3 regions of the Streptomyces sp. 3211.6 genome follow, and region 3 is predicted to be linked to each of the others. Evidence: riboswitches for the same ligand, from Rfam matches in the RefSeq annotation. Region 3 holds a riboswitch; each other region holds the start of a gene.

Evidence for each region. A riboswitch is a leader RNA that binds a small molecule or an ion and turns the genes downstream of it on or off. The one in region 3 is predicted to bind cyclic di-AMP.
Region 1: linked by a shared signal. The riboswitch ahead of BX286_RS27305 (M23 family metallopeptidase) and the one ahead of BX286_RS15435 (transglycosylase family protein) in region 3 are both predicted to bind cyclic di-AMP.
Region 2: linked by a shared signal. The riboswitch ahead of BX286_RS30090 (M23 family metallopeptidase) and the one ahead of BX286_RS15435 (transglycosylase family protein) in region 3 are both predicted to bind cyclic di-AMP.

Annotation. Positions count from the first base shown of each region.
Region 1 covers NZ_RBXC01000001.1:5,904,451-5,911,737, forward strand. Annotated here, with positions in the region: gene BX286_RS27290 (DNA topoisomerase (ATP-hydrolyzing) subunit A) at 1-740, opposite strand, end outside; gene BX286_RS27295 (pitrilysin family protein) at 973-2,325, shown strand; gene BX286_RS27300 (pitrilysin family protein) at 2,346-3,713, shown strand; cyclic di-AMP (ydaO/yuaA leader) riboswitch at 3,927-4,086, shown strand; gene BX286_RS27305 (M23 family metallopeptidase) at 4,099-4,905, shown strand; gene BX286_RS27310 (GntR family transcriptional regulator) at 5,081-5,746, shown strand; gene BX286_RS27315 (HPr family phosphocarrier protein) at 6,003-6,284, opposite strand; gene BX286_RS27320 (bifunctional GNAT family N-acetyltransferase/acetate--CoA ligase family protein) at 6,497-7,287, shown strand, end outside.
Region 2 covers NZ_RBXC01000001.1:6,552,573-6,559,859, reverse strand. Annotated here, with positions in the region: gene BX286_RS30110 (roadblock/LC7 domain-containing protein) at 1-120, opposite strand, end outside; gene BX286_RS30105 (ATP-binding protein) at 168-2,075, opposite strand; gene BX286_RS30100 (MBL fold metallo-hydrolase) at 2,295-3,518, opposite strand; gene BX286_RS30095 (SGNH/GDSL hydrolase family protein) at 3,776-4,561, opposite strand; gene BX286_RS30090 (M23 family metallopeptidase) at 4,727-5,740, opposite strand; cyclic di-AMP (ydaO/yuaA leader) riboswitch at 5,745-5,903, opposite strand; gene BX286_RS30085 (tyrosine-protein phosphatase) at 6,214-7,032, shown strand; gene BX286_RS30080 (aspartate aminotransferase family protein) at 7,091-7,287, opposite strand, start outside.
Region 3 covers NZ_RBXC01000001.1:3,377,497-3,384,783, forward strand. Annotated here, with positions in the region: gene BX286_RS15415 (Ppx/GppA phosphatase family protein) at 555-1,496, opposite strand; gene BX286_RS15420 (DUF501 domain-containing protein) at 1,493-2,038, opposite strand; gene BX286_RS15425 (septum formation initiator family protein) at 2,118-2,606, opposite strand; gene eno (phosphopyruvate hydratase) at 2,698-3,984, opposite strand; gene BX286_RS15435 (transglycosylase family protein) at 4,266-5,003, opposite strand; cyclic di-AMP (ydaO/yuaA leader) riboswitch at 5,007-5,175, opposite strand; gene BX286_RS15440 (transglycosylase family protein) at 5,451-6,515, opposite strand; gene BX286_RS15445 (cytochrome P450) at 6,655-7,287, opposite strand, start outside.

The DNA.
Region 1 (7,287 bases), 2.5 Mb from region 3:
CCGCTCTCGTAGGCGTCCTTGATGCCGGACAGGCCCACGATCCGTCCGCCGGTGGGCAGGTCGGGGCCCGGGACGAAGCGCATCAGCGCCTCGAGGTCCGCCTCCGGGTAGCGGATCAGGTGGCGGGCGGCCGCGATGACCTCGCCGAGGTTGTGCGGGGCCATGTTCGTGGCCATGCCGACGGCGATCCCGGACGCGCCGTTGACCAGCAGGTTCGGGTAGGCGGCCGGCAGGGTGACGGGCTCGCGCTCCTGGCCGTCGTAGTTGGCGGTGAAGTCGACGGTGTCCTCGTCGATCGACTCCGTCATCAGCGACGTGGCGTCGGCCATCCGGCACTCGGTGTAACGCATCGCCGCCGGCGGGTCGTCGTTGCCGAGGGAGCCGAAGTTGCCGTGCCCGTCGACCAGCGGCAGCCGCATCGAGAAGGGCTGGGCCATGCGCACGAGGGCGTCGTAGATCGACTGGTCCCCGTGCGGGTGCAGCTTGCCCATGACCTCGCCGACGACGCGGGCGCACTTCACGTACCCGCGGTCGGGGCGCAGGCCCATCTCGCTCATCTGGTAGACGATGCGCCGGTGCACCGGCTTCATGCCGTCCCGGGCGTCCGGCAGGGCCCGGGAGTAGATCACCGAGTACGCGTACTCGAGGAAGGAGCCCTGCATTTCGTCGACGACGTCGATGTCGAGGATCCTCTCCTCGAAATCCTCCGGCGGCGGGGTCTTCGTGCTGCGGCGGGCCATCGCTGCGGCGCTCCTAACCAAGATCGGGGGGTGGTACGTGCTGGGGTGTGCGACGGGGTCGACGCGGACCATTGTGGCCCCAGGCACCGACAACGCCGACTCCGACCCTGGCGAGCACCCCCTGGACGGAGCCCTCGGGGGAGTGAGGGCCGGGAACTTCTCCGCGCACCTGCGCGCTTGCATACAGTGGCAGGTCGATAAGAAATCTCTGCATCGCGATCGAAGGGACCACATGCCCATGGGTCACACGGCCACAGCTCAGGCCGGCTCCGGCGGCCTGACAGCGACCGAGCACCGGCTGGCCAACGGCCTGCGCGTGGTGCTGTCCGAGGACCACCTCACCCCGGTCGCCGCCGTCTGCCTCTGGTACGACGTCGGCTCGCGCCACGAAGTCAAGGGGCGGACCGGTCTGGCTCACCTCTTCGAGCACCTGATGTTCCAGGGATCGGCGAGCGTACCGGGCAACGGGCACTTCGAGCTCGTCCAGGGCGCCGGCGGCTCGCTGAACGGCACCACCAGCTTCGAGCGCACGAACTACTTCGAGACGATGCCCGCCCACCAGCTGGAGCTCGCCCTGTGGCTGGAGGCGGACCGCATGGGCTCGCTGCTGGCCGCCCTGGACGAGGAGTCCATGGAGAACCAGCGCGACGTCGTCAAGAACGAGCGCCGCCAGCGCTACGACAACGTCCCGTACGGCACGGCGTTCGAGCGCCTGACGGCCCTCGCCTACCCCGAGGGCCACCCGTACCACCACACCCCGATCGGCTCCATGGCCGACCTGGACGCCGCCTCCCTCGAGGACGCCCGGAACTTCTTCCGCACGTACTACGCGCCCAACAACGCCGTCCTGTCGGTCGTGGGCGACATCGACCCCGAGCGCACCCTCGCCTGGGTCGAGAAGTACTTCGGCAGCATCCCGGCGCACGACGGCAAGCAGCCGCCCCGCGACGGCACCCTCCCCGAGACCATGGGCGGGCAGCTGCGCGAGGAGATCGTCGAGGAGGTCCCGGCCCGCGCGCTGATGGCGGCCTACCGCCTCCCGCACGACGGCACCCGCGCGTGCGACGCGGCCGACGTGGCGTTGACGATCCTCGGCGGGGGCGAGTCCTCCCGCCTGCACAACCGCCTGGTCCGCCGCGACCAGAGCGCCGTCGCGGCCGGTTTCGGCCTGCTGCGGCTGGCCGGCGCGCCCTCCCTGGGCTGGCTGGACGTCAAGACCTCCAGCGGTGTCGAGGTGCCCGCCATCGAGGCGGCCGTGGACGAGGAGCTCGCCCGGTTCGCCGCCGAGGGCCCCACCGCCGACGAGATGGAGCGCGCTCAGGCGCAGCTGGAGCGCGAGTGGCTGGACCGGCTGGGCACCGTCGCCGGCCGCGCCGACGAACTGTGCCGCTTCGCGGTGCTGTTCGGCGACCCGCAGCTGGCGCTGACCGCCGTCGGGCGCGTCCTGGACGTCACCGCCGAGGAGGTGCAGGCCGTGGCCGCCGCCCGGCTGCGCCCCGACAACCGCGCGGTCCTGGTCTACGAGCCGCTGGCCGGCGCCGAAGAGAACGACGAGAGCGACGAGAACGAGGGGGCGGAGCAGTGAGCGACACCGCAGCCGTCACGATGACCTTCCACCCGCGTCCGGAGGCCGGTGAGGCCAAGCCGTGGGCCTTCCCCGCCCCCGAGCGCTCCACCCTGGGCAACGGGCTGACCCTGCTGCGCTGCCACCGCCCCGGCCAGCAGGTCGTCGCGGTCGAGGTCAACCTCGCGGCCCCGCTCGACGCCGAGCCCGCGGGCCTCGACGGCGTGGCCACGATCATGGCCCGCGCCCTGTCGGAGGGCACCGACAAGCACTCCGCCGAGGAGTTCGCCGCCGAGCTGGAGCGCTGCGGCGCCACCCTCGACGCCCACGCCGACCACCCCGGCGTGCGCGTCTCCCTGGAGGTCCCGGCCTCCCGCCTGCCCAAGGCGCTCGGACTGCTCGCCGAGGCGCTGCGCGCGCCCGCGTTCGACGACGGCGAGGTCGCCCGGCTGGTGCGCAACCGGCTCGACGAGATCCCGCACGAGCAGGCCAACCCGCAGCGCCGGGCGGCCAAGGAGCTCTCCAAGGAGCTCTTCCCGGCCACGCTGCGCATGTCCCGCCCGCGCCAGGGCACGGAGGAGACGGTCGCCCGGATCGACTCCGCCGCCGTACGCGCCTTCTACGAGGCCCACGTACGCCCCGCCACCGCCACCGTGGTGATCGTCGGCGACCTGACCGGCATCGACCTGGACGCCGCCCTGGCCGACACCCTGGGCGCCTGGACGGGGGACACCGCCGCCCCCCTGCCGGTGCCGCCGGTGACGGCCGACGACACGGGCCGCGTAATCATCGTGGACCGGCCCGGCGCGGTCCAGACGCAGCTGCTGATCGGCCGGATCGGCCCGGACCGGCACGACATCGTCTGGGCCCCGCAGGTCCTGGGCACGTACTGCCTGGGCGGCACCCTGACCTCCCGTCTGGACAAGGTGCTGCGCGAGGAGAAGGGCTACACCTACGGCGTGCGCGCCTTCGCCCAGGTGCTGCGCTCGACAGCCGACGGCAAGGGAGCCTCGATGCTCGCCATCAGCGGCTCGGTGGACACCCCCAACACCGGCCCGGCGCTGGAGGACCTGTGGCAGGTGCTGCGCACCCTCGCCGCCGAGGGCCTGACGGACGCCGAGCGCGACGTGGCGGTGCAGAACCTGGTGGGCGTGGCCCCGCTGAAGTTCGAGACGGCCGCCTCGGTCGCCGGGACCCTGGCGGACCAGGTGGAGCAGGAGCTGCCGGACGACTACCAGGCGCGGCTGTACGCGCGGCTGGCCGAAACCGGTACGGCGGAGGCCACTTCGGCGGTGGTGAGCGCCTTCCCGGTGGACCGGCTGGTCACCGTCCTGGTGGGCGACGCGGCGCAGATCGAGGAGCCGGTGCTGGCCCTCGGGATCGGTGAGGTCACGGTCGTCACCAACTGACCGGAGGCCGGCCGGCAACTGACCGGTGACCGGCCTGTTTCGAGGGGCCCGGCGGAGCATCCGCCGGGCCCCCTTTGTCCGTTTGGTGGTGTGGTTTCAGGTATGCGGTGTGGCGTACGCAACAAATCCGCTCGTCTGTTTGGCGATTGACTGATGATCCGCCTAGCGTCAGGCGTGCTGTCCGTCAGTTGTGCCAGCCGCACCCGCGGCACCGGGCAGCGATCGCCGAGTCCCCGTCAGGCGCGAGCCTGGGGAGCCGGGGACCCACATCAGTCCCTGGGGTGAATCGGACCGCCTCGCCAGAGGGGGGCCGTAGGAGACCTTCCTGCTCCGAACCCGTCAGCTAACCCGGTAGGCGAGAGGGAAGGAAAGGATCACCCCCGCCATGGCGTTTGGCAGTCGTGCAGCCGGTTCCGGCAAGCACCGTGGTTCGAGCCGCATGAGCCGCAAGACCGCCGGCTACGCCGGCATAGCCGCCCTCGCCACCACGGGCGTGGTCGGCACCCTGGCGGCCCCGGCCTTCGCCGCCGACTCCCACGGCGGCCCGTCCTTCGAGGACACCGGCGCCCTGAACGCGATCGTCGTCGCCGACGGCCTCCAGGACGACATCCAGGTCCAGGCCGAGACCCAGCAGACCGCCGCCGAGTCCGTCGCCGCCCAGGCGCAGGCCGAGGCCGACGCCAAGACGCGCGCCGCCGAGGCGAAGCGCATGGCCGAGGCCAAGGAGAAGGCCGAGCGCGAGGCCGCCGAGAAGGCCGCCCAGGAGGAGGCCCGCAAGCGCCTCAACACCTTCGTGCTCCCGGTCGACGGCTCCTACGTCAGCACCCAGTACGGCGCGGGCGGCGGCATGTGGTCCTCCGGCAGCCACACGGGCGTCGACTTCCACGCCGACGAGGGCACGTCCGTCCACGCGGTGGGCGCGGGCACGATCGTCGAGGCCGGCTGGGGCGGCGCCTACGGCAACAACGTCGTGATCCGCCACAACGACGGCACCTACACCCAGTACGGCCACCTGATGTCGCTGAACGTCTCGGTCGGCGAGACGGTCACCGCGGGACAGCAGATCGGCCTGTCGGGCTCCACCGGCAACTCCAGCGGCCCGCACCTGCACTTCGAGGCCCGCACCGGTGCCACGTACGGCACGGACATCAACCCGCTGGCCTACCTGCGCAACCACGGCGTCGGCATCTGACGCAGGTTTCCACGTCCACGGAAGAAGGCCCCGGCTCCCAGAGCCGGGGCCTTCTTCGTTTTCGCCGTTTCCGTTTCCGATTTCCGGGCGTTCTCGGAAATCGAGCCGTGTTGCAATAGAGTCGCGGCACGGTAGATGGAAACGAAACCCAGCGGAACCCAGCGGAGGTCCGGCCTTGCGTATTCCGGCGCACGCGGTGTGCACAGCGATTCGCGACGATATCGTCTCCGGATTCTTCGGCCCCGGCGGCCGGCTGACCGAGGAGGTGCTCGCCCGCCGGTACGGGGTCTCGCGGGTGCCGGTGCGCGAGGCGCTGCGCACGCTGGAGTCCGAGGGGTTCGTCACCACGCGGCGGCACGCGGGGGCCTGCGTGGCGGAGCCGGGCGAGCAGGAGGCCGCCGATCTGCTGGAGCTGCGGATGCTGCTGGAGCCGCTGGCCGCCTCGCGCGCCGCCCGGCGGCGGACGGATGCGCACCTGAAGGTGCTGCGGGGGCTGGTGCGGCTGGGCCAGGAGCGGGCCAGGCGGGGGCAGGGCGAGGACCTGCGGTCGCTGGGGAGCTGGTTCCACGAGACCCTGGCGCAGGCGTCCGGCAGCCCGGGGCTGATCGCGCTGCTGACGCAGACCCGGCACAAGATCGCCTGGATGTACGAGGTGGGGGCCCCGGCCCGGCCGGTGGACTCCTGGGCGGAACACGGGGCGCTGGTGGACGCGGTCGCGCGGGGGGACGCGGAGCGGGCGCGGGCGGTGGCCGCGCTGCATGCGGAGCGGGCGGTGGGGGTTTTCCGGCTCCGGGTGAGGAGTTTGCAACGTGCCGTAAACACGGGAGGTGGCCGGAATTAACGCCGGGCCCGTATAAAAGGGGCCGGGTCTGGCGGAATTCTATTCCGGTGGAGCGGGATGTGATTTCCGGTCGATTCCCGCTGCGGATGTTTCAGCACGGCGGGCTTTTCCCGACGGGATTGCGCTGCGGCGGCCGTCCGCGGGAGGCTGCCGGGCCTGGGGCCGGAGGCGGCGGGGGCGGCCCGGTACCGGAAACGACGAAGCCGCGGTCCCCGGGGTGGTGGGGGCCGCGGCTTCGGTGAAGGGTCGTGGTCGGTCAGACCGTTTCGGGGAGTTCCTCCAGGCCCTCCGCCACCAGCTTCGCGAGCCGGTCCAGCGCGGCCTCCGCGCCCTCGGCCTCGGACGCCAGGACGATCTCCTCGCCGCCCTGGGCGCCCAGGCCCAGGACCGCCAGCATCGACGCGGCGTTGACGGGGTCGCCGCCCGCCTTCGCGATGGTCACGGGGACGCCGGAAGCGGTCGTCGCGCGGACGAAGATCGAGGCGGGACGAGCGTGCAGGCCCTCGGCCCAGCCGACGTTGACGCGGCGCTCTGCCATGGTGATGCCCTTCAGGTTCTCGCGGTTGTCTAGACCAGTCTCTCACGTCACCCGGAATGCTCGGACCGACCTTCGGCCCGATCCCGCCGCCGTTCGGCCCTCATCAGCTTTGCACTGATTTGCCCCGGCGCGCCTCATTCCCGGGCCCTGTGCCGTCCGGCCTGTCGGAGCCACCCGGCCACCTGGCCGGATCTTCCCCTTAGGCTGGCCCCATGACCATCGCGTCGGACCCCTCGTACCCGGCCCACTGGGAAGCGGACGTAGTGCTGCGCGACGGCGGCACCGCCCGGATCCGCCCCATCACGACCGAGGACGCGGGCCGCCTGGTCAGCTTCTACGAGCAGGTCTCGGACGAGTCGAAGTACTACCGCTTCTTCGCCCCCTACCCCCGCCTCTCCGACCGCGACGTCCACCGCTTCACGCACCACGACTACGTGGACCGCGTCGGCCTCGCCGCGACCATCGGCGGGGAGTTCATCGGCACCGTCCGCTACGACCGCATCGGCCCCGACGGCCGCCCCGCCTCCGCCCCCGCAGACGAGGCCGAGGTGGCCTTCCTCGTCCAGGACGCCCATCAGGGCCGCGGGGTCGCCTCCGCCCTGCTCGAACACATCGGAGCCGTGGCCCGGGAGCGGGGCATCCGCCGCTTCGCGGCCGAGGTGCTGCCCGCCAACACCAAGATGATCAAGGTGTTCACGGACGTCGGCTACCAGCAGAGGCGCAGCTTCGAGGACGGCTCCGTCCACCTCACCCTCGACCTCGAACCCACCGCCGAGTCCCTCGCCGTCCAGCGCGCCCGCGAACAGCGCGCCGAGGCCCGCTCCGTCCAGCGGCTGCTGGCCCCCGGCTCGGTCGCGGTGATCGGCGTCAGCCGCTCCGGATCCGGGGTGGGCGCCGCCACCCTGCGCAACCTGCGCGACGGGGGCTTCCACGGGCACCTCTACGCCGTCAACGAGGCCCGGGCGGCCGGGATGGAGGGCGACCTGCTGGACGGGGTGCGGGC
Region 2 (7,287 bases), 3.2 Mb from region 3:
GTACGGGACGCGCTGGACCAGTCCGCCGAGCAGCCAGTCGAGGTCCGAGAGGCTGCCGGTCTTCGACAGCGGCTTCGTCTCCGTCTGCGTCTGTGTCTGCGTCGCCACTTCGCCGGCCATGGGGGTGTGCTCCTTGCTGGGGTTCGTGCGGGTGTACACGCGGGGGGTCATGTCTGCTGCTCGGACGACTGGGCGAGGCCGAAGCCCCGCTGGAAGGCCGCCATCAGGCCGGGGTCGTGCACGGGCCGTTCGGCGTCCCCGTCCGGGCGGCGGGGGGCTGGGGTCTCGCGCAGCTGCGGTGCGAGGTGCGTCTGGGCCCGGCGCCGGGGCAGCGCCGGCCGGTCGTCCCGGTCCGCGCGCGCGGCGGGGATGCGGCGCGGGAGGGGCGCCGGCCGTGTCCCGCCGTCCCCGGCTTCCTCGCCGCGGGCCCACACGGGTGCGTGTGCGGTGCCCGGGGCCGCGAACCCCTCGGGGGAGGCGGGGACCAGGCCGAGGTCGAGGGTGTGCCCGGGGTCGGGGATGCGGCCGGCGGCCCCGGTGCCGTGGGCGTCCACGGACCGGCCGGCGCCGGGAGCCGGGCCGGAGGCGGGGGCGAAGGCGGGGGGCCCCGCGTCCCCGCCGGGCTCCGCGCCGGAGGCGGACACGGGGCCCGCGTCCCGGGACCACCAGGGATCCGGTGCGCGCAAGGTCTCGGCGGGCCGGCCGGGGCCGGCTGCCGCGGTGCCGCCCGCGCCGGGCGGGGGTGGTGGGGCGGCCCGTCGCGGACCGGGGGCCGGCGGCTCGGTGAGGCGGGCCGGTTCCAGGGGCGGGGTGGTCTCGGCCGTGCCCCAGGAGGTGGCGCGGGAGCCGCCCAGTGCGTCGGCGGCGCCCGGGGCCTCGGCGCCCAGCAGGCCCTGGGGCAGGACCAGGACGGCGAGGACCCCGCCGTAGATGTTGGACTTCAGCTCGACGGCGATCCCGTGCCTCCGGGCCAGTGCCGAGACCACGAACAGGCCGATCCGGCCGTCCGCCAGCAGGTGCCGGACGCTGACCTGGTCGGGGTCGCCCAGCAGGGTGTTCATCCGGTTCTGCTCCTGCGGCGGCATGCCCAGCCCGCGGTCCTCCACCTCCACCGCGATCCCGGCGGTGACCCGCTCCGCGCGCACCACGACGTCGGTGTCGGGGGCGGAGAACACCGTGGCGTTCTCCACGAGTTCGGCCAGCAGGTGCACCACGTCGGCCACGGCGTGCCCGCGCACGGTACCGCCCGCCGGGGGCACCACCTTGACCCGCGTGTACTGCTCCACCTCGGCCACCGAGGAGCGCAGCACCTCGCTCAGGTCGATCGGCCGCGTCCACTGGCGCCGGGAGGCGGCCCCGCCGAGCACCGCCAGGTTCTCGGCGTGCCGGCGGATCCGGGTGGCGAGGTGGTCGACGTGGAAGAGCTGCCGGAGCAGGTCGGGGTCCTCGACCGTGTCCTCCAGCTCGTCGAGGAGGGAGATCTCACGGTGCACCAGCGACTGGAGCCGGCGCGCGAGGTTGACGAAGACCTCCACCTTGCGGTCGCTGTCGCTGGGCGCGGCCGGGGCGGCCAGCCGTACGAGCGCTTCGTGCGCCTGCTCGCGGGCGCCGCGCAACTCCTGTGCCAGCAGCCAGAACTCGTCCACCCGGGCCGGACCCGCGGCCTCCGGCGGCACGGTGCCCCGCCCGGCCCACACGGGGCGCGCCGGCCGCTCGCCCCGTTCCAGGCGCTCGGCGGTCGTACGCAGCTCCTGGCGGCCGCGCATGCTGGAGCGCCGCAGCGCCTCGCACCGGTCCCGGACGGCCTTGGCGGCGCGCTGGGCCCCCAGCAGGGCGGCGGCGAGCGCCCCGACGGCCAGCAGGGCGCAGCCCGCGAGCACCGGCCAGAGCCGCGCGTCCCGGTGTCCGGCGCCGCCGCCGAGCTGCAGGGTGAAGATCACCGCGGCGGTGCCGCTGAGCGCGGCGGCGAGCGTGGGCAGCACGGCGGCACGGACCAGCTGGGGGCGTATCTGCCGGCCGGGACCCGTGGCGGCGTGTCTCGACGGGGCGTGGCGGGCGGCGCGGAGTCCGGACATCGGCGTCCTCGGTACGTGGGGCCCGGCCCCCGGATCCAGTTCCCGGGGCCCGGTGTTGATCACCGGATACCCAAGCTAGACCGCACGCTCCCACGACCGTTGCCGAGTTGGGGAACTTCGCCGGGCTGCTTCCCGCTCCCGATGGAGCGCTCGCACGACAGCCCGAATGCGCCGGGAGCGCGCACGCCCCTGCAGGTCGGGGCGTGCGCGCTCCCGGGTTCACGACCCGACGGCCTCCGGTTCCCCTAGTCCGGCCGCCGGCGCCGGCGCCGGATCGAGGACGCCCGCCGCGGCGGGCGTGTCCGGGGTGGCCGGGGTGTCCGCTGGGGTCACGGGGCCCGCGACGTAGGGGCGCCACCAGGGTGCGGCCGGGACGTCGGGGGCGCCCGGTTCGAAGGGCCGGCCGGGGATGGGGAGGGCGATGGCGGCGCCCTGGGCCACGGCGGCGGCCACGGTGCCCTCGCCGGGCTCGTCCCACGGGTGCGGGGCCAGGTTGAAGGTGCCCCAGTGGATCGGCAGCATCGTGCCGGACGGGGCGCCGCCCTGGAGGTCGAGGTGGGCGCGCATGCCTTCCTCGGGGGTCATGTGGATGTCGGGCCAGTACTCCGAGTAGGCCCCGATCTGGATCATCGTGGCGTCGAAGGGGCCGTGTTCGGCGCCGATCTCCTTGAAACCGGGGAAGTAGCCGGTGTCCCCGCTGTGGAAGATCCGGTGCTCCTCGCCCGCCACCACCCAGGAGGCCCAGAGGGTGGACTGCTGGTTGCGCAGGCCGCGCCCGCAGAAGTGGCGGGCCGGGGTGGCCGTCAGGGAGAGGCCCGCGACCTCGGTGGACTCGTTCCAGTCGAGCTCGCGCAGCCGGCCCGGGGCGACGCCCCAGCGCTCCAGGTGCGCGCCGACGCCCAGGGGGACGGCGAAGACCGTGCCGGTGCCGGCCAGGGCCTTGATGGTGGGCAGGTCCAGGTGGTCGTAGTGGTCGTGGGAGATGACCACGACGTCGACCTCGCCGAGGGAGGCCAGCGGTACCGGCACGGGGTGCAGCCGCTTGGGTCCGGCGAAGGGGAAGGGGGAGCAGCGCTCGCCCCAGACGGGGTCGAAGAGCACGCGGCGGCCGTCGATCTCGGCGAGCACGCTGGAGTGCCCCATCCAGGTCAGGCGCAGTCCGCTCGCCGGCGGCTTGGCCAGCTCGGCGAGGGTGGTGGGGTGGACGGGGACGGGCGCGCCGGGGTTGCGCCGGATCCGCTGCTCCTTGTGGAAGTAGATCTTGGCGAACTCCAGCATCGAGCCGGAAGGCCTGGTCCGGGCCCCCACCGGGTTCTGGAAGACGCCGTCGGCGAAGTTCGGCGAGCTCAGGATGCGCTCCAGCCGCGCGCCGGACGGGTCCGCGCCGAAGGCTTCGGGCCGCAGGGCGCGCAGCCGGGGACGCAGGGGAAGGGAGCCGGTCAAGGCGCCTCCTGGGTAGTGCGGGTGGGGTGGGGCGGGTTACGCCCACGACCATCCCAACGCGCACCGGCCTCCCAGGATTCCGCCCGGCCGTTTCCCCCCGGCCGCCGTCCGGATGCCGGGCGGCTTCCCGCGCCCGGCCGCCGGCGTCCTGCTCCCCCGGTCCGGCAGCCGGTCCGGGCGGGACCGGGGCCGCGCCCGGCCGGGACCAGGCCCGGGCCGGGCCCGGGCCGGGCGGGACCAGGCCCGGGCCTGGTGGGCTACAGCGGGAGCAGGTCGGGGCGCTTGGCCTCGACGTTGTCGCCGGAGGACTCCCCGCGCAGCCGCCGCCCGATCCAGGGCACGAGGTATTCGCGCGCCCACTGGATGTTGTCCCGGGTGACGTCCACGGACCCGCGCGGCGCGGCCGGCGGCCAGGGCTGGTCGGGGTCGGCGGGGACCTCGTACCCGAGGACCTGCGCGGCGCGCAGCGCGACGCGGGTGTGCCCCTCGGGCGAGAGGTGGAGGCGGTCGTCGTCCCAGGCCCGGCGGTCCTGGACGGTCTTGAGCGACCACAGGTCGAGCACCGGGCAGCCGTAGCGGTCGGCGATGGCGCGCACGTGGGCGTTGTACGTCGCGATCTTGCCGCGCAGGTGCTTGAGGACGGGCACGCCCCGGGTGTCGAAGCCGGTGGTGATCATGACGAGGCCGACGGCGCCGGTGAGGTCGGCCACGGCCGCCTCGAAGCGCTCCGCCACGTCGTCGGGGTCGCTGCCGGGCCGGATGATGTCGTTGCCGCCCGCACAGAAGGAGACGAGGTCGGGGGCCAGTTCCTTGGCCCGCGGAACCTGCTCCTCCACGATCTGGTCGAGCACCTTGCCGCGCACCGCGAGGTTCGCGTACCGGAAGTCGTGCTCGTCGCGCTGATCCGCCAGGAGTACGGCGAGCCGGTCGGCCCAGCCGAGATACGAATCCCCGGGTCCCGGGTCCCCCACGCCTTCGGTGAAGCTGTCCCCGATCGCCGCGTACGAGCCGATGGTCTTGAGTGTCGTCTTCGTCGCTGCCACGGGAACCCATCCTTCACCCCCGTCGCCAACCTACGCCAACGTAATGAGGGGTTGACGGACCGTGATCTATACCACGCGGGGGATAAGGAATAAGTACACGCGGGGCCGGAACCCCCCTCGGGTCCCGGCCCCGCGCGTGCCGGCGCTCCGCCGCACGGGCGGTCGTCAGACGCTGACGCCCTTCGAGCGGAGGTAGGCCAGCGGGTCGATGTCGGAGCCGTAGGACGGACCCGTGCGGATCTCGAAGTGGAGGTGCGGGCCGGTCACGTTGCCGGTGGCGCCCGAGAGGCCGATGCTCTGGCCGGCGGTGACGGTCTGGCCCGTCGAGACGTTCAGCTGGGACAGGTGGCCGTACTGGGAGTACTTGCCGTCGGCGTGCCGGATGACGACCTGGTTGCCGTAGGCACCGCCCCAGCCTGCGGAAACCACGGTGCCCGCGCCGACGGCCCGGACGGTGGTGCCGGTGCTCGCGATGAAGTCGACGCCGGTGTGGTAGCCGGAGGACCACATGGCGCCCGGGGTGCGGTACTGGGTGGAGATGCCGCCGCTGACGGGGGCGACGAACCCGGCGGCGCTCGCGGGCGCGGACTGGGCGGCCGGCGCGGACTGCTTCATTCCGCGGGACGGGGCGGCGGAGCCCTTCAGCGGCGCGGCGGCGGAGGAGCCGGCGGTGCCCGGTCCGGCGCCGTCGTCCTCGGCCGGGGCGGCACCGGCGGTGTCCGCGCCGGCCGCCGGAGTTCCGCTCGAGGACTCCTCGGCCGGCGCCGCAGCCGGCTTGGGGGCGGGGGCGGCGTCCCCGTCGAGGGTCAGGCGCAGGCCCGGGTGGATGAGGGAGGGGTCGTCACCGACGGCCTCGCGGTTGGCGGCGTACAGCTGCTCCCAGCCGCCGGAGAGGCCGCGCTCGGCGGCGATGGTCGAGAGGCAGTCGCCGGGCACCACCGTGTAGACGGCCGGGGCGGCCTGGGCGGCGGCCGGGGCCGCGGCGGGAGCCGCCGTCCGGAACGCCTCCGGAGCCTGGACGGGAGCGGCGGCCGGGGTCACGGCGGCCGGGGCGGCCGCGTGGGCCCCCGCGGCGCCCATCAGCGGCAGCGCGAGGGCCGCGCCCCCGGTGCCGGCGAAGGCCAGGCCGCGGGATATGGAACGGGACTTCGGACGGCGGTGCTTACCCTTTCCGGGCATGGCGAATTCCTCTCCGGCGCCTGCGAGGTGAGCTGTCGGGTTCGGACTGGAGATGTCCGGCCGTACGGGTACGGCTTCACCCCGAGCCGCGCCGGATTCGGTCCGGCCCGGCGGCCTGCATGGGTCCCCCGCTCCTGCCGCGCGTCTTGGTCGGGTGCGGTTCCCGGGCGGCGGCAGGATTAGGCGGTCCACCCGGATCGCTCGCGAAGGTAATCCAGCGGAGGCACGGGCAACAAGCCGTGAATTCCCTGACGGAATAGCAGGCATGAGGGATCAACGGAATTCCGGTCACCCTGCGTCCATTCCGGAACGGCAACGGCCGCCCCGGCATGGGAATTCGCGTTTCACGATCAGGCACGCACGGTCACCGTATGATCTGGCTCACGGAGTTCGGCCCGATCTCGCGTCCACCTATGGCAAGTTGGTCTCAACCAGAGCAATTCGGACACGCGGCACACCGCGGAGGAGTACACGTGACCCAGCAGATACCGCAGGACCTTTCCGCGCACCCCGAACCCACGCCCGAGATGACCGGAGTGCGTAATTTCCGTGACGTGGGCGGCTTGCCGGCCACGGATGGACGGAGGGTCAGGCCGGGACGACTGTTCCGAAGCGGACATCTGGCACATGCCACCGAAACCGATGCGGAATTCCTCGCCTCCCTCGGCCTGCACACCGTCTTCGACTTCCGCAACGCCGCCGACCGGGCCGTCGAGGGCCCGGACGTCGAACTGCCGGGCGTGCGCAACGTCAACATCCCGCTCTCGGACCCCGCCGACGGCGGGGAGTTCTGGCGGATGGTCCGCGAGGGCGGGATCGACCAGCTCCGCGGGCTCCTGGGCGGCGGCAGGGCGGCCGCCCGCATGGCGGAGTCGTACCGGGAGATGATCCGCGAGCGCACGGCCGAGCACGGCCGGGTGGTGCGCGCGCTCGCCGAGGACAGCGTGCCCGCGCTCCTGCACTGCGCGGCGGGCAAGGACCGGGCGGGCCTGACGGTCGCCGTCACCCTGCTCGCCCTCGGGGTCGACCGCGATGCCGTCGTGGCGGACTACCTGGAGTCGAACGCCCCGCACAACCGCTACCGGATGCGGCGCGGCGACGAGACGCCCGAGACCCGTCCCGCCGAGGTGACGGAGCTGCTGGCGCCGCTGTTCGACGCCCGCCCCGAGTACCTGCTCGCCGCGTACGAGACCGTCGACGTGCACTGGGGCGGGCCGGACCGCTACCTCGCCGAGGGCCTGGGGCTGACCCCGGCGACGCTGGAGCGGCTGCGCGACCGGCTGCTGGAGTGAGCCCGCACGGGGCCCCGGCCTGCCGGGGCCCCGTCCCGCCGACTGCGCGAGGGATGGCCTAGCGGTTGCCGACGGCCTGCTTGACCAGGGTCCGGCCGAAGTCCCACATCAGCGAGCCCCCGCCGTGCGCCTCGTCCATGACCTCGCGGAAGGCACCGACGAACCGGTCCACGTCCGCCTCGTCCACGATCAGCGGCGGGATCAGCTTGATGACCTCCAGGTGGTCCCCCGAGACCTGGGTGAGGATCCGGTGCC
Region 3 (7,287 bases):
ACCCCAAGGGGTGATGCTCGTGAGCCCCTTCACAAGGAGCGAGGAGAGCTCTGCTACACTGCGCGCCCCGCGTGACCCAGATCATGGCGCGCAACGGGAACCAGAGGGTATCGGGACTCGTTGTTCACCCGCCCTGAACTGGCCTCCAGGGCCTCGACCGGACTGGACCACCGGGTTTCGTCCTTACCTCCGATACGAAACCCGCAGCGCCCGCGCATCGCACAAACAGGTGCTGAAACGGCCCTGCGACCCTCAAGAACCCCTCGAACGACCCTCTTGTTGACCCGGGGGACGCTTTTTCCTTGTGAAGAACTTCACGAACTTGGTGCGCGGCAGCGCCTTTTCGGCCTCCCGGGAGCCCCGCACTGCCCCCGCACAGCCCTCGCACAGCCCCCGCCCCGGGCGTGCTCCCCCGCCCCACCAGCCACTCATCGGGTGGAACGCGATATTCGCGCCACAGCCCCGCACGACGGCCGCCGCAGGAACGTCCGCGAACGGCTCGAGGGGGCGCCCAGCGCGGAACGCCCCCTCGTCCACCCGCACGGGCGGACCGGTCAGGCCACGGACCAGGCGATGCCGTCCAGGATGTCGTGCTCGGAGACCACGACCTCGGCGGCGCCGGTGCGTTCCATGATCGCGAGCAGGACCAGGGCGCCGGTGCCGATCACGTCGACCCGCCCGGGATGCATCACCGGGATCGCCGAGCGCTCGGCGTGGGTGGCGGTCAGCATGCGCTCGCTGATCTCGCGGACCTGCTCGTAGGAGATGCGGGAGTGGTGGATGCGCTCGGAGCGGTACTCCGGCAGGTCCAGGGCGATCGCGGCGACCGTGGTCACCGAGCCGGCCAGGCCCACCAGGGTGCGGGCCTCCTCCAGCGGGACGGTCTCGGCGGCCAGGTCCAGGGCCGCCTCGATGTCGGCGCGCATGGCGGCGATCTGCGCCCCGGTCGGCGGGTCGGTGACCTCACCGTCCACCACCAGGTGGCGCTCGGTCATCCGGACGCAGCCCACGTCGACGGAGCGGGCCGCGCGCACGTGCTCTTCGCCGACGACGAACTCGGTCGAGCCTCCGCCGATGTCCACCACCAGGAAGGGCCGCTCCAGGGCCGTGTCACCGGTCAGCTCCCTGGTGGCGCCGGTGAAGGAGAACTCCGCCTCCTGGCCCCCGGAGATCACCTCGGGCTCCACGCCCAGGATGTCCAGGACGCCCCGGACGAAGTCCTCGCGGTTCTCGGCGTCGCGCGAGGCCGAGGTGGCCACGAAACGGATCCGCTCGGCGCCCAGCTCCTTGATCACCGCGGCGTACTCGCGGCAGGCCGCGAAGGTGCGCTGCAGCGCCTCCGGGGCCAGCCGGCCGGTCTTGTCCACGCCCTGGCCGAGCCGGACGATGGTCATCCGGCGGTCGAGCTCGACCAGCTCCCCGGTGGCCGGGTCGCAGTCGGCGACGAGGAGGCGGATGGAGTTGGTACCGCAGTCGATGCCGGCGACCCGGGTCATGCCGTCTCCCCTTCCTTCGCCTTCTCACCGCACGGGGTGACGCAGGCGCCCTTGGCCCACCACTCCGGCAGCATCGCCAGGGCCTCGTCGCCGAACGGGTTCACCCCGGGGCCGGCCGCCAGCGAGTGCCCGACCAGCACGTGCAGGCACTTCACCCGGTCCGGCATGCCGCCGGCGCTCGGGAAGCCCTGGAGCACTTCGATGGCGTCGCGCCGCTGGATGTAGTCCTCGTGCGCCTTGCGGTAGGCGGCGGCGAGCTCCGGGTCCTCGGCGAGGCGGGCCTGCATCTCCTTCATCACGCCGTTGGCCTCCAGCGTGCCGATCGCGGAGGCCGCGCGCGGACAGGTGAGGTAGTACAGCGTCGGGAAGGGGGTGCCGTCGGGGAGGCGCGGGGCGGTCTCGACGACGTCCGGCTGGCCGCAGGGGCAGCGGTGCGCGATGGCGCGCAGCCCGCGCGGGGGGCGGCCGAGCTGCTGCTCGAACGCCTCGATGTCGGCGGCGGTCGGCTCGGTCCGGTCGGTCTGGGGCGGGGGCGTCTGCATGCCTGGAGGAAGTCTCTTCGTTCGGTCGTACGGGGCGGCCGCCTGCGGTCGCCCGTACGTGACGGTCGTGATGGGTGGGTCAGTCGCCGGGGCGGTCGGCCTTGTCGACGCCGTCCCAGACGTTGGAGTACCAGGGGCGGTCGGATCCGCTCTGGCCGCCGCGGCGGTGCTCCGCGGCCGCGGCCCCGGGGTCGGTCATGATGTAGCCGATCTCCCCCGGGCGCAGGAAGTGCAGGTGCCTGCGCGCCTGCTGCTCCGCGTAGGCGGGGTCCTGCCAGCGCGCCTTCTCGTCGCGAAGCTGCTCCAGGCGCTTGCGCGCGGTGGCGGCGGCCCGCTGCTGGTCGGCGATCTCCGAGCGCTGGGACACGTACTGGCGCATCGGGTACGCCAGGGCGACGACCAGCGTACAGAGGACGAGCACCAGCAGGGCCGCCCGGCCGGTGAGCCGGCTGCGGCGCACGACCCGGCGGGACTGCGAGCGGTAGACGTGGGCCGCGGTCCGCTCGCCGAGCTGCCGGAGCCTGGTCGCCGTGGAGAAGGTGGAGAACCGATCCCGGTTCCCGGCCATGATCCGCCTCCCCTTGTGCGCGCGCTACGCAATACGTCCCCGCACACGGTACGGGACCGAGTGCGGGGACGTAGGGAGGCTAGGCGAGGACTCAGCCCTTGAAGCGCGGGAAGGCGCTGCGCCCGGCGTACACCGCGGCGTCGTCGAGGATCTCCTCGATGCGCAGCAGCTGGTTGTACTTGGCGACGCGGTCCGAGCGGGCCGGGGCGCCGGTCTTGATCTGGCCGCAGTTCACCGCGACGGCGAGGTCGGCGATGGTGACGTCCTCGGTCTCGCCGGAGCGGTGGGACATCATGCACTTGAAGCCGTTGCGCTGGGCCATCTCGACGGCGTCGAGGGTCTCGGTCAGCGAACCGATCTGGTTGACCTTGACGAGCAGGGCGTTCGCGGAGCCCTCCTCGATGCCGCGGGCGAGGCGCTCGGGGTTGGTGACGAAGAGGTCGTCGCCGACGATCTGGACCTTGGAGCCCAGGCGCTCGGTGACGGTCTTCCAGCCGGCCCAGTCGTCCTCGAACAGCGGGTCCTCGATGGAGACCAGCGGGTACGCGGAGACGAGCTCCTCGTAGTACTCGGTCATCTCGGCGGCCGAGCGGGACTGGCCCTCGAACTGGTACTTGCCGTCCTTGTAGAACTCGGACGCGGCGACGTCGAGCGCGAGCGCGATGTCCTTGCCCGGGACGTAGCCGGCCTGCTTGATGGCCTCGATGATGAGGTCGAGCGCGGCGCGGTTGGACTCCAGGTTCGGGGCGAAGCCGCCCTCGTCGCCCAGGCCGGTGGAGAGGCCCTTGGTGTGCAGGACCTTCTTGAGGGTGTGGTAGACCTCGGCACCCCAGCGAAGGGCCTCGGAGAAGGACTCCGCGCCGATCGGCGCGATCATGAACTCCTGGATGTCGACGTTGGAGTCCGCGTGCGACCCGCCGTTGAGGATGTTCATCATCGGAACGGGCAGCAGGTGCGCGTTCGGGCCGCCGAGGTAGCGGAAGAGCGGGAGGTCGGAGGCCTCGGACGCGGCGTGCGCGACGGCGAGGGAGACGCCGAGGATGGCGTTGGCGCCGAGGGAGCCCTTGTTCTCGGTGGCGTCCAGGTCGATCATCGCCTGGTCGATCAGGCGCTGCTCGGTGGCGTCGTAGCCGACCAGCTCCGGGCCGAGCTGCTCGATGACGGCGAGGACGGCCTTCTCGACGCCCTTGCCCAGGTAGCGGTTGGGGTCACCGTCGCGGAGCTCTACGGCTTCGAACGCTCCGGTGGAGGCACCGGACGGAACTGCAGCACGGCCGGTGCTGCCGTCGTCGAGGCCCACCTCGACCTCGACCGTGGGGTTGCCTCGGGAGTCCAGGATTTCCCGGGCTACGACGACGTCGATGGACGGCACGAGCATCTCCTTCTGGGATGTGACGCTGGGTGTGCGGTGGCGTGTGGCCTGGGACGGCCTCGCCGACTAGAGCCTAACCGGCTCCGGGCGGTCGGCCAGCCGACCGCCCGGGTCCTGGGACGAAAAAGGGTCCGAATACCCGCCTTCCGGGACATAGAGCCCCGGAAAACGGGCCGGACATGCGGCGGCGCGGCGCGGACGCGACGACGCCCGGCGCGCGAAGGATGCGCGCCGGGCGTCGATGCCGCGGTCCGTGCCGGGGTGCTGCTCGGGTGTTACGCGGGAATTCAGCCGAGGTTCAGCTTCTGACCCGGGAAGATCAGGTCGGCGTCCTGGACGGTGTCCTTGTTCAGGTCGAACAGCTTCTCCCAGCCGCCCTTGACGCCGTTGGCCTCGGCGATGGTGCCGAGGGTGTCGCCCTCCTGGACCGTGTACGAGCCGTTGCCGGTCGCCGGGGTCCCGGTCTTCGGGGCCGACGGCTTGGCCGGGGCGGGCTTGGACGGGGTCCAGTCGCCGGAGCCGGAGCCGGTGGACTTGGTCTCGGTGTCGGCCTTCGGGGTGGAGGGCTTCGCCGGGGCGGGCTTGGCCGGGGCCGGCTTGGTCTCCGGCTTCGGCTTGGCCGGGGTGGTGGTCGAGCCGCCGCCGTTGTAGGCGGAGTTGGACAGGCCGACGCCGCAGGACGGCCAGGCGCCCTTGCCCTGGCCCTTGAGGACCTTCTCGGCGATGGCTATCTGCTGCGACTTGGTGGCCTGGTTGGCCTGCGCGGCGTACGCCTTGCCGCCGTACGCGGCCCACGTGGAGGCGGAGAACTGGAGGCCGCCGTAGTAGCCGTTGCCGGTGTTGATGGACCAGTTGCCGCCGGACTCGCACGCGGCGACCTTGTCCCACTCCGAGACGGTGGCGGCGCTGGCGGAGCCGGCGGCCATCAGCGGCGCGGCGACGGCCACACCGGCGACACCGGCGAGCGTGACGATGCGGACGGCCTTGGAGCCGCGGCGGTGCTTGCCCTTGCCGGAAAGCAGCATGGAGTTTCTCCTCACCGACGCCTTCGAGGTGAGCTGTCGGGTTCGGGCGGATGAGTTGCCCGGTCGCGCAGTTGCGCGTCTTCACCCCAAGCCGGTACGCGGGCCGTCTCTCAACGGCCTTTCCCGGCACCTACCTTGGTTCCCCCGCTCCTGCCAACGGCGCTTGCGCGACGACTGTTCCCTCCGGCCGCCGGCAGGATTCGGCGATGCGGTCGAAGGAGCCCGCGGTGGCGGGCGACTCAGAAGGTAGACAGGTCTCTCCCCGATGTTCAACGTGTGATTTTGGGGAGAAACCGGCCTACTTGCGTTCCGGGAGAGCACGTTTGCGCAGGTCGGAGCCGGGTTTGCGGAAGTTCCGGAATGAGACACGCCAGTTGTCCGGAAGAGATGCATGTCTCACTTGCCGATAACGGACATTCAGCCCGTAATGGCTGCCCGAACTACCCCCTATTTCTTGGTTAGATCCAGGTTCTGGCCGGGCTTGATGAGGTCCGCGTCCTTGCCGATGACCTGCTCGTTGGCCTGGTAGAGGGCGGTCCAGCCGCCCTTGAGGCCGTTGGCGTCCGCGATGGCCGCCAGGCTGTCGCCCGGCTTCACCGTGTACACGGGCTCCGCGGCGGAGGCTGACGCCGCGCCAGGGGCCGCGGGCACCTCGACCGCGGCCGGGCCGCGGTGCTTGCCGCTGCCGTCGGAGGCGCCGGCGGAGGCCGAGGGAGAGGGCGTGGCGCCCGGGGTGGCCGGGGCCGTCGGGTCGACCGGGGCGGTCGGGGTGCCGGGGGCGGTCGGATTGGCTGGGTTGCCCTGGTTGTTGGAGTTGCCCTGGTTGCCCTGGCCGTTCTGATTGCCCGGGTTGCCCGGGTTCGCCGGGGTGGTGGGCGGGACGGTGGGGCCCGTGGTCGGGGTGGGCGGCAGGGAGTAGTCCGGCTCCGGCATGACGGGCAGTCCGCTGGTGGCGCCCAGCGGGTAGTCCGGGAGTACGCCCGGGCCCGGGGTGCCGGGAGCCGGGGTGGGCGCCCCGAAGTCCGTGGAGGGCTTGTCCCGGCCGGTGGAGGGCACCGAGAAGTCGGGCCGGACCGGGGTGGGGCCGACCGGGCCGGGGATCTTGGAGGTGCCGGTGTCCACGTCGGGCTTCGGCCCGTTCTTGGACAGCCCGGCCGAGGCGGAGCACAGCGGCCACGCCTCGGGGCCCTGGGATTCCAGCACCCGCTCAGCCACCGCTATCTGCTGCGACCGGCTCGCGAGGTCGGGGCGCTCCGCGTACTCGAGTCCGCCCGCGTTCTTCCACTGCTCCAGAGTGAACTGGAGGCCGCCGTAGGCCCCGCTGCCGAAGTTGGCGCTCCACGTGCCGCCGCTCTCGCAGTCGGCGACCTTGTCCCACGTCGCGGTGTCGGCCGCGTTCGCGCCCGTGGCGGCGAGCAGCGGCAGTGCCAGCGCTGAGCCGGTGACTCCGGCGGTGACGACGATGGCGGGGACCTGACGGGGTCGTCTGTGGCGGCCGTTCCCGGGAAGCATGAGCCTGCACCTTTCGTATAACGGCGGGGTAACGGCAGAACCTAGCCGCCTTCGAACGGATGTCACAAGTTCGGCCGAAGACTGAATTCCGGTCAGTTCCGCCGCCCCGGGGGCCGTTGCGGGCGCCCGGGTGCGCGCCTCAGACGTTCGGGACTGTGAAGCGGACGGGCAGGGTGCGCAGGCCCCGCATGATGAGTCCGCCGCGCCAGCGCAGGTCCGCAGGGGGAACGGCAAGTTCCAGATCCGGCAGACGCTTCAGCAAAGTCGCGAGCGCCGTCTGGCCCTCCAGGCGGGCGAGCGGGGCGCCGAGGCAGTAGTGGATCCCGTGGCCGTATCCGAGGTGCTGATTGTCACTCCGGGAGAGGTCGAGCGTGTCCGGATCGGCGAAGCGCGCGGGGTCGCGGTCGGCCGCCGCGAGGACCACCAGCACGGGGTCGCCGGCGGCGACGTCCTGGCCGCCGAGGGTCAGCGGGCGGGTGGCGAACCGCCAGGTGGCCAGCTCCACCGGGCCGTCGTAGCGCAGCAGCTCCTCGATCCCGGTCTCCAGCAGGGCGGTCTCGCCCGCGGCGAGGGAGTCCTGGAGGAGGGCGCGCTGGCCGGGGTTCATGAAGAGGGAGTGGACGCCGTTGCCGATGAGGTTCACGGTCGTCTCGAAGCCGGCGAACAGCAGGATGAAGGCCATGGCGGTGGCCTCGGCCTCCGTCAGGTGGTCGCCGTGGTCGCTCGCCCGGATCAGGTCGGAGATGAGGTCGTTGCCCAGATCGTCCCGCTT